Regions from separate parts of the Micromonospora sp. NPDC049101 genome, predicted to be linked through region 1. Evidence: riboswitches for the same ligand, from Rfam matches in the RefSeq annotation. Region 1 holds a riboswitch; each other region holds the start of a gene.
The links. A riboswitch is a leader RNA that binds a small molecule or an ion and turns the genes downstream of it on or off. The one in region 1 is predicted to bind cobalamin.
Positions count from the first base shown of each region.

Region 1 (3,271 bases):
GTCAGGTACAGCTCCTCGCTGATCCGGGTGGACAGCTCCCGGGCGGCCGGGGAGTCGAACGGCAGTCGCAGCGCGAAGAAGACGTCCTGTAGGCCCATCAGCCCCAGTCCGACCGGCCGCCAGCGGGGGTTGCTCGCCGCCGCCTGCACGGTCGGGTAGTAGTTGATGTCGATGACCCGGTCGAGGAAGGTCACCGCGGTACGAACCGTGGCGCGCAGCCGGTCCCAGTCGATGCCGCCGTCGGTGAGATGGGCGGCGAGGTTCACCGAGCCGAGGTTGCACACGGCGGTCTCGGCGTCACTGGACACCTCGATGATCTCGGTGCACAGGTTGGACAGGTGCACCACGTTGCCGTCCTCGGCGGTCTGGTTGCACAGCCGGTTCGCGGCGTCCTTGAAGGTCATCCACCCGTTGCCGGTCTGGGCGAGGGTGCGCATCATCTTGCCGTACAGCTCCCGCGCCGGGACCTGCCGCACGTGGCGACCCTGCGCCTCGGCCTGCCGGTAGGCGGCGTCGAACCGTTCCCCCCACAGGTCGGGCAGCTCGGGCACCTCGTGCGGGTCGAACAGCGACCACATCTCGTCGGCCTCGACCCGGCGCATGAACTCGTCCGGGACCCAGTTGGCCAGGTTCAGGTTGTGGGTGCGGCGGGCGTCCTCGCCGGTGTTGTCCCGCAGTTGCAGGAACTCCTCGACGTCCGGGTGCCACGGCTCCAGGTAGACGCAGGCCGCGCCCTTGCGTCGGCCACCCTGGTTGACCGCGGCGACGCTCGCGTCCAGTGTGCGCAGCCACGGCACGATCCCGTTGGACTGCCCGTTGGTGCCGCGGATCAGTGCCCCACGGGACCGGACCCGGGAGTACGCGATGCCGATGCCGCCGGCGAACTTGGACAGGTTGGCGACCTGGGCGTACCGCTGGTAGATCGAGTCCAACTCGTCGCGCGGAGAGTCGACCAGATAGCAGGAGGACATCTGGGTGTGCCGGGTGCCGGAGTTGAACAACGTCGGTGAGCTGGGCAGATAGGCCAGGCTGGACATCAGCCGGTAGAAGCCGACCGCCTCGTCCGGCGTCTGGGACAGCCCGCACGCCACCCGCAGCAGCCAGTACTGCGGGGTTTCCAGCACCAGCCGGCTGGTGGGGTGGCGTAGCAGGTACCTGTCGTACACCGTGCGCAGGCCGAAGTACTCGAACCTCCGGTCGCCGTCGGTGTCGATAGCGTCGTCGAGCATCGCGGCGTGCGCGGCGACGAACGCGGCGGTGTCGTTCCCGATCAGGCCCTCGGCGTGACCGACCCGGATCGCCGCGCTGAACGAGGTGACGCCCTGCCGACGCACCTCCTTGTCGACGTAGCCGGACAACAGCCGGGCCGCGAGGCGGGAGTACTGCGGCTCCTCACCGATCATCTCGGCTGCGGTCTGGATGGACAGCCGGTCCAGCTCGGCAGTCGTCGCGCCGTCGTACAGCCCGCTGATCGTGCGGGTGGCGACGCGCATCGGGTCGACGTCGGTCAGGTCGTCGGCCCACCGCTCGACCGCCCGGACGATCTTGTTGACGTCCACGGACTCGGTGGTGCCGTTGCGCTTGCGGACCTGCATCGGCGTCCGCCGCAGGACCGCGTCGCCGCTTGCCGGGACTACCTCGGTGACTGTCACCACTCACTCCTCGCGAGTTCGAGACCTGATGGCCTTCGGACGCGTGGAGACAGACACCGGCGGACGCCACGCCGGGCAGGCGCGGGTCAGGTGGCGTCGGCCGTCCCACGCGGCCTCGGACCGCCGCCCACCCGGGTGCGGGTGCACGGCGCGCTGGCAGGTCTTCGGACTCGCGGGCACGACCGGGTCGCCGGTCTCCTACTGGCCGTCGCTTCCCAGACCGATTGGTGGCCCAGTGCTCATGACGGCTGTCGTTCCCACTCACCGCTGCGGGACAGTCCCGGATTTCCACCGGGTTCCCTCTTGCCTCGACCGCTCGGGATGAACGGCCGAACCAGCTGCGCTCGACACCATATATAGGGACGCTGCGGTTGTCACACCCCACATGTCGGTCCCGGGCGTGTCGGCGCCGTGACTGGTGATGGTCGTCACCGGCTCGCCCGGACCCGCGCCGAACCAGGCCGGCGGGCGGCAGCCCACGCCCGCGCGGACGTGACATCGAGCAGGTGCCGCCATGCGGAAAGGTGTGATGTATTAAGTCTTCAGACGTAAGGATCCCTATTTATTTCCGGCCATCAATGTCAGAATCTGAAGTGGACATCCAATCTTCCGCGCGCACTATCCACTTCTCGCAGCAATATCCCAATCCCGCCGGGCGCACATCAACAGTCCGTGAACGACGACGTGCCGTCGCGCCGCAGAGTGTCTACCAGCGCCACGAATCTCGCCGCAGCCGCTGCCGAGGCCCGTGGGCCGGATGCGGCGACCGAGAGGACAGCGCGCTGACGCATTCGCATCGGGACCGAAACATTGGATGTCTTGGATTCACAGGTGATCGACGTCGTTGACGTGCCGGATTAGCCCTCCGTATACTCGCAGAGATCATCTGATCTTTAGCCTAGCCGGGCGAGGAGCGCATGCCGCAGATCACTGCCGTCACCATCGAGGACGTCCGCTTCCCCACCTCCCTGACCGCTGACGGCTCCGACGCCATGAACAAGGACGGCGACTACTCGGCGGCCTACGTCGTCCTGCACACCGACGGCGTCGACAGCACGGGCGCGCCACTCGCGGGCCACGGTCTGACCTTCACCATCGGTCGCGGCAACGACATCGTCGTAGCGGCGGCGGTCCATCAGGCACAGCGCCTCGTCGGCGTGGACGTCGCGACGATGGCGGCGGACATGGGCGCGGTCTACCGCCTGCTCACCTCCGACTCCCAACTGCGGTGGCTCGGCCCGGAGAAGGGCGTCGTCCACCTGTCGCTGGCCGCCGTGCTGAACGCGTCGTGGGACCTGGTCGCCCGGGTCGCCGACAAGCCGCTGTGGCGGCTGCTCGTCGACATGTCCCCCGAGCAGCTCGTCGACATCGCGGACCTGCGCTACCTGTCCGACGCGCTGACCCGGGACGAGGCACTGGCCATCCTGCGCGCCAAGGAGAGCACCAAGGCCGCCCGTCTCGCCGAGCTCGACCGGACCGGCTACCCCGCCTACACCACCTCGGCCGGCTGGCTCGGCTACGGCGACGACAAGCTGCGCCGGCTGTGCCAGGAGGCGGTCGACACCGGCTACGGCTACGTCAAGCTCAAGGTGGGCGCCAACCTCGACGACGACATCCGC
Region 1 is NZ_JBEZED010000025.1:58,952-62,222, reverse strand. It holds gene AB0B57_RS28095 (ribonucleoside-diphosphate reductase subunit alpha) at 1-1,595, opposite strand, end outside; cobalamin riboswitch at 1,790-2,006, opposite strand; gene AB0B57_RS28090 (enolase C-terminal domain-like protein) at 2,570-3,271, shown strand, end outside.

Region 2 (3,271 bases), on a different contig from region 1:
GGGCCGTGACGACCGTGTCACCCTTGCGCGCCGCCGGCACGGTGGCGGGCAGCCGCCTGTCGCTCGCGGTACGCGCGACGACGCCGGCCGCCGCGCCGACCGCGCCGACCTCGCCGGCCGTGCCCCCGCTGGTCCTGCCGCCGCCGGCCTGGGCCCCGCCGGTCTTGCCAGCGCCGGTCTTGCCAGCGCCGGTCTTGCCAGCGCCGGTCTTGCCTCCGCAGGTCCGGTCCCCGGCGGCCTTACCCCCGACGGTCTTGCCGCCGGTGGTCTTGCCAGCGCCGGCCCGGTTCGGAGCACGGGTGCCACCGCCGCGTCGACCGGAGGTCGCCGCCGAGGTACGGCCCCGGCCGGTGGGTGTGCCGGCGGAAGCCGATCGGCGACGCCAGACGACGAACCCGGCCACCGCCCCGACTGCCGCGACCAACGCCAACCCGGTCCAGGCCAGTGCGCCGGGACCGCTCTTGTCGGTCGACCCGGTCTCCGGAGCCGCCGCAGCCGGCGGGGTCGACGGATCGTCCGCCGTGGTCGGCACCGCAGACGCCTGCCCGGACGTGTTGTGCTGCTCGGCCGCGGCCACCAGCGCCGGGTCCGGCTGGGTCGACGGCGGGCTCCACCCCTTCGGCGCTGCCGTCACCCGCCCCTCGTAACGGAAGGTCAGGGTGCCCCGCACGGCGTCGCCGTCCGAGGCGACCGACAGGTAGCTCACCGAATACTGGCCCTTGGCGGGCAGGTGGGCGACGGCCACCACCGCGGGGAACCCCGTCGTGTACTCCCGAGGCTCGAACTTCCCGTTGACCAGGAAGTACTCCCGTACCGGCTTCTCCAGCGGCTGCGGCTCCCCCGGCGACCAGCCGTTGTCGACACGGGTGCCGCCCGGGGCGGTGATCGTGAAGAACGCGTTGGCGGCGGCCTTCTCGGTGAAGAGGAGCCGCACCGACGTCAACGGCTCGCGCACGGTGGCGCCGCTCGCCGGTGTGGACGTGGCGAGGGTCCCGTGCGCCGCGGCGGGTTGGGTGGACGCGAGGAGGGCGACCGCCGAGGCGAGGAGGAACGCGAGGAGGCCCGAGACCACCCGCCCGCAAGTCTGGGGGAGACGACGCATCTGGATATCCTCACCCGCGCGAGACTTTTTTCAAGAGGTGACGATCTTCTTCCTCGAACGACAAAAGTCGACGATGCGGTCATCCGCCGCCGCGGCCGGACGCCCCGGGTGGACAGATCCCCAGGCCAGCTATGCTCCCCGCGGCGCTGGTTCGCCCCGTCGTGACCGGCTGGGCGTCGTAAGAGGGAACCCGGTGGAAATCCGGGGCTGCCCCGCAGCGGTGAGTGGGAACGACCGCCGTCATCAGCACTGGGCCAGTGGCCCGGGAAGCGACGGCCAGTAGGGGACCGGCACGACCGGTCGGGCCCGCGAGTCCGAAGACCTGCCGGCGCCGCGTACACAACCGTGTGCGCTGCCGTCGGCCTCGCGGGTGGGCTGAGCGGGTGACCGGCCGTGCGTGTGGCGCGCGGCCAGATCCTCGTCAGCGTGTCCGCGAACCGGCGGTGTGGGTTCCGAGGGACGGACTACCGCTGTGCACGACACCGCCACCATCGCCGGCCGAGCGCCGTCGGCGTCGCACCTGACCCTGTCGCAGATCATGGACCAGCACCACACCAACCTGATGGGTACGGTGCACGGCGGCCGGATCCTCAACCTCATCGACTCCGTCGCCGGTGTGGTCGCCGCCCGGCACTCCGACGGGCCGGCGGTGACCGCCGCCATCGACGAGACGGCGTTCCTACGCGCGGTGCGGGTCGGCGACGTCGTACACGTCGACGCCCGGATCACCTGGGCCGGCCGCAGCTCGATGGAGGTGGCCGTCAAGGTCACCGCCGACCGGTGGGACCGGGCGGTGCCACCCACCGACGTGGCCACCGCCCACCTGGTCATGGTCGCCATCGACGACGACGGCCAGCCTCGTACCGTGCCGCCGCTGCTACCGGAGACCGACGGGGACCGGCGACGCTACCGGGAGGCGGAGATCCGCCGGAAGCACCGGCTGGCGCTGCGACGCGCGTTGCTCGACGGTGCCGAAGAGGACTGACCCGCGCCCGGCCCGCCCGTGGCGGCGCTGGCGTGGTCCGAGGAACCCGCCCCGCCGCCGGTCCGGTCGGATAACGTCCACGTGAAGACTCGATCACGGAGAGTGTGGATGGTTATGCGCGCTGCGGTGCTGCGGGAGTTCGACGTTCCACTGACGATCGAGGAGATCGATCAACCCACCCCCGGGCGCGGGCAGGTGCTGGTGCGGATCGTCGCCAGCGGCGTCAACCCGCTCGACACGAAGATCCAGGCAGGAAAGGCCGCGCACGCGCGTGTCCAGCCTCCTGCGGTGCTCGGCCTGGACCTCGCCGGCGTCGTCGCGGCAATCGGCACGGAGGTGACCGGCTTCGCGCCCGGAGACGAGGTGTACGGGCTGTGCGGGGGCGTGGGCGACCTGCAGGGTTCGCTGGCCGAGTACGCGGCCGTGGACGTGCGGCTGCTGGCCCGCAAGCCGGACACCCTCTCGATGCGGGAGGCCGCCGCGTTGCCCCTGGCCGCGATCACCTCCTGGGAGGGGCTCGTCGACCGGGCCGGGGTCCGCGCCGGGCAGAAGGTGCTGGTGCACGGCGGTGCCGGCGGTGTCGGCTACGTGGGCGTGCAGCTCGCCCAGGCGCGCGGCGCCGAGGCGTACGCCACGGGCGGGCCGGCGAGCATGCGGGTCATCGAGAGCCTGGGCGCCGTGCCGATCGACTACACCACAAGCAACGTCGAGGAGTACGTGCAGAGATACACCGACGGCGAGGGGTTCGACATCATCGTCGACAACGTCGGTGGCCCGACGCTCGACGCGTCGTTCGCGGCGGTGCGCACCTATCACGGGCATGTCGTCAGCGCGCTGGGCTGGGGCTCACACTCGCTCGCCCCGCTGTCGTTCCGAGGCGCGACCTACTCCGGGGTGTTCACCCTGCTGCCGATGCTGACCGGGCGGGGCCGCGAACGCCACGGCGACATCCTGCGCGAGATCGCGACGTTGGCCGATGCCGGAGCGCTGCGCCCGCGACTGGACCCACGCACGTTCACCCTCGACACGGTCGTGGACGCCCACCGGCTGGTCGCCAGCGGCACCGCCGAAGGCAAGGTCATCGTGGCCGTCGCTGATTGAGTAGAGCCCTTCGTTCACCGCGGAGTGCTCAGCGGTTCTGCGCAGCGGTCGACAACGCTCTATGTTGCCTGGCAGGGAGGTGT
Region 2 is NZ_JBEZED010000046.1:25,374-28,644, forward strand. It holds gene AB0B57_RS35910 (copper resistance protein CopC) at 1-1,102, opposite strand, end outside; cobalamin riboswitch at 1,233-1,447, shown strand; gene AB0B57_RS35915 (acyl-CoA thioesterase) at 1,575-2,087, shown strand; gene AB0B57_RS35920 (zinc-dependent alcohol dehydrogenase family protein) at 2,196-3,188, shown strand.
Region 2: it holds a riboswitch for cobalamin, as region 1 does, so the genes downstream of both, AB0B57_RS35915 (acyl-CoA thioesterase) here and AB0B57_RS28095 (ribonucleoside-diphosphate reductase subunit alpha) in region 1, are expected to answer to the same signal.

Region 3 (3,271 bases), on a different contig from region 1:
CTCAAGCCAGTCGGCGGCCTTCCGGGGCGCGCTCTCCGGATCGCCGGCCGAGTGCAGCTCGTTGAGGAACAACGCGTAGTCGGTGGGGGACGGTGCCTCCGGAAGCTGTTCCACCGGAATGCCCGGTTTGATGGCCTCCAACAGCACCGCTCCCTTGGCAGCGGCGAGGACTGCCGGAACCCGTCCGCTCGGGGCGAACTGCCGCAGCATCGCCACCTCCTCGGCGAGGGCGTACGAGTCCGGCGCGAGCTTCAACACCGCGTCGCCCAAGGGGCCGGTGCAGGCCAGCACCACCGAGGAGACGCCCGAGGAGAAGTCGGCGCCGATTTCGGAACCGAGCTCGGCGCCGATTTCGAGGTCCCACTCGCGGGCCAGGGTCGCCAACTGCTCCGGCAGCGAACTCAACCAGCGATGGTTCACCTTTCCCGAGCGCGCGTAGTCGGCGATCGACTGGAACCGCGCAGTTATCTCTTCCAGATCCAGCAAGGGTGGTCACCTTCCGTGAGTCGCTTTCCGTTGTCGCGCCATTCAGGTGCACCTCGGTACCGTCAGTCCGACGGAGAATGCCGAGGATTGTGGACATGCGAAACTCTCGCCCCAGGGCTCACGAGAGTGAGTCAGCGCAGGGTGTACCGTCCGTGCCGGCAATTAGACCGCAAGCCGGCATGGCGGCGCGATAAAGACACGAAGAGTTGTTGCTGGACCGGTTCCTCCTGCGACCGTCTCTTGATTAAGTGAGGTGGAGACGGGTGGGAGCGGCTTCGTCACAAATGGTTACCAATTCGGCGATCTCCCGAACTCCCCCCGCATTGCAACAGCCTCTCATGATGATCTATAGATGTCTAGCCTCGTTGTATTGATCTGATTACCCGCTGCTATGTACTTCGTCGTCATTGCGGCATTTTCGCGGCGATCGTGCTGATCGCAGTGGGTAAGGGGTGCCGTAGGGATCGATGGCGGCGAAGGTCCGGATAAGACGGCAGTCGACCCTGATTTCATCTCCGTCAGTGCAAAGTGAGGCATTCGGATCCGCCGGCACTGCGGCGGCCGGTTCTTCCGTCAGACCCACAGTTGAAGCGCGCCGCCGTCGCCGTGCTGGCCCTGGCCGTAGCAGTGCTGGCATTTCCTGACCCGCCGCCCCGCGGACGGGCTCACCGACCAGGCCGTCGACCGTTGCTCGCTCCGGAGGCTTCCTGGGCACGAACGGCTGTTCGGCCAGCGGGGGCCCTGGATCGGCGTCGGCAGAACTCGGTCACTCCATCGTCCAACGATTGTGGTGGATCACCGACGACACCGGGGTTCGCTGGCGCCAGCCGTGCCGCTCCAGGTCCGGCGTCTGCTCCAGATGGGTGACCGGGCCGAGGCAGAGCCACGCCACCGGGCGCACGGTGGCCGGGATGCCGAGCAGGTCGCGCAGGAACGGCTCCCGGTAGAACGAGACCCAACCAACCCCGAGTTGCTCTGCGGTCGCGGCCAGCCACAGGTTCTGGATTGCCAGACAGACCGAGTAGAGGCCGGCGTCGGCGATCGCGTGACGGCCGAGCACCGCCGGTCCACCCCGCTGCGGGTCGTATGTGACCACGACCGACAACGTCGCCTCGCGTACGCCATCGATCTTGATCCGGGTGAAGCGTTCCTTCGCCGCACCGTCGAGAGTGGCCGCGAAGGTGTCCCGTTCCCGCTGTACGTGCTGGTGGAACTCCTGCCGCAGCTCGGGATCGCGGACCAGGATGAAGTCCCAGGGCTGGGAGAGGCCGACGCTCGGTGCGGCGTGCGCCGCCGTGAGGATCCGGTTCAACGTCTCGTCCGGGATCGGCGCCCCGGTGAACTGGGCACGTACGTCCCGGCGGCGGTGGATGGTCTCGTAGAGTCCGGTGTTCATGGCAGGCTCCCGCTGCGCTCGTGCCCCTGACGGGGTCGATGACGCGAGGCCGGTCTTCGGACTCCCGGATCTACGCTGGTCACCCGCCTTCCCAACCCCGCAGGGTCAGTGGCTGCGTCTGGTACGCGTGGGTGGCAGCTCCCCGGTCACCGCGGCGGGCCCGTGCCGGACTCACACCGGCTTCCCGATTCTCCCCACTGGCGCGGGGCACCTCGCAACGTTTGTGCCACCGTGCACCATAGCGGCCCCGACGAGCCCGGGGCCTGTCTCGCCAAAGGTGTTCCGGCGGTCCTGGGACAGCGGAGCGACTCGCCCAGCCGTTAGCATCGCGCTGATTCCCGCCCCCATTACGGAGACCTCCATGCGCAAACTTGCCGCCGCCGCCCTCGTGGGCGTGCTCGTGGCCGTTCTTCCGGCAGCGGCCGCCCTGGCCGCCGAGCCCAAGCCGGATATCGCGGTGACCTCCGCCGCCGACAAGGCCAACTACGCCGAGGGCGAGACCTTCACCATCACGGTCACGGTGAAGAACAAGAGCTCTGTCGACGCCAGGCACGTGCACTACACCGGCGGCGACAGCGAGGGCGTCGACGGTGTCGCCTACGGTGAGCTGTCGACCGGCTTCGACCTCGCCGCCGGCGCCACCAAGACCGTTCAGATCACCGGCAAGACCAACCACGTGGCGTGGCAGTCCGGCTACGGGTTCGTTGCCTTCTCGCTTGCCGCCGACAACGGCGAGGCCAACGACGCCGACAACATCACCAGCGTGCGGCTGCTGGTGGCGGGCGTCTTCGACGATCTCGGCGGCTACGTCTTCCAGGGTGAGTCCTATGACGCCGAGTGGACGCCCCGGACGCCTGGCGTCCCGGGTGTCAAGGTCGTCGCCACCAGTGCCGACGGCAAGACGACGTACGCCGAGGCCAGCACGGACGCCAAGGGCCTGTTCCGTTTCGCCCGCCTCCCCGCCGGCGACGTCCTGCTGACCTTCACCGCCCCGGCGGGCTGGAAGATCCTGGCCGGCGAGAACGGCGCGGACGACCACACTCTGGCGCAGGTCAGGGCCGACGACAGCGACGAGCCGCGCGTCTTCGTGGCGGCGAAGAAGGTCGCCGTGAGCTCGCCGAGCGCGACGCCGACGCCGACTTCGACGCCGACGCCGACGCCGACGCCCACTTCGACGGCGACGCCGACCTCGACGATGACGCCGACCTCGACGCCGACTTCGACGACGACGCCGACTTCGATGACGCCGTCACCGTCGGCGTCGTCGAGCACCGGCCCGGGCCTGCCGGTCACCGGCGACAACACCATGCTGTTCGTCGGCGCTGCTGCGGTCGCCGTCGCGGTCGGCATCGCGCTGGTGCTTGTCGCACGACGCCGCCGAGTACGCCT
Region 3 is NZ_JBEZED010000003.1:22,968-26,238, forward strand. It holds gene AB0B57_RS04265 (aminoglycoside phosphotransferase family protein) at 1-486, opposite strand, end outside; gene bluB (5,6-dimethylbenzimidazole synthase) at 1,253-1,882, opposite strand; cobalamin riboswitch at 1,912-2,112, opposite strand; gene AB0B57_RS04275 (SdrD B-like domain-containing protein) at 2,244-3,271, shown strand, end outside.
Region 3: it holds a riboswitch for cobalamin, as region 1 does, so the genes downstream of both, bluB (5,6-dimethylbenzimidazole synthase) here and AB0B57_RS28095 (ribonucleoside-diphosphate reductase subunit alpha) in region 1, are expected to answer to the same signal.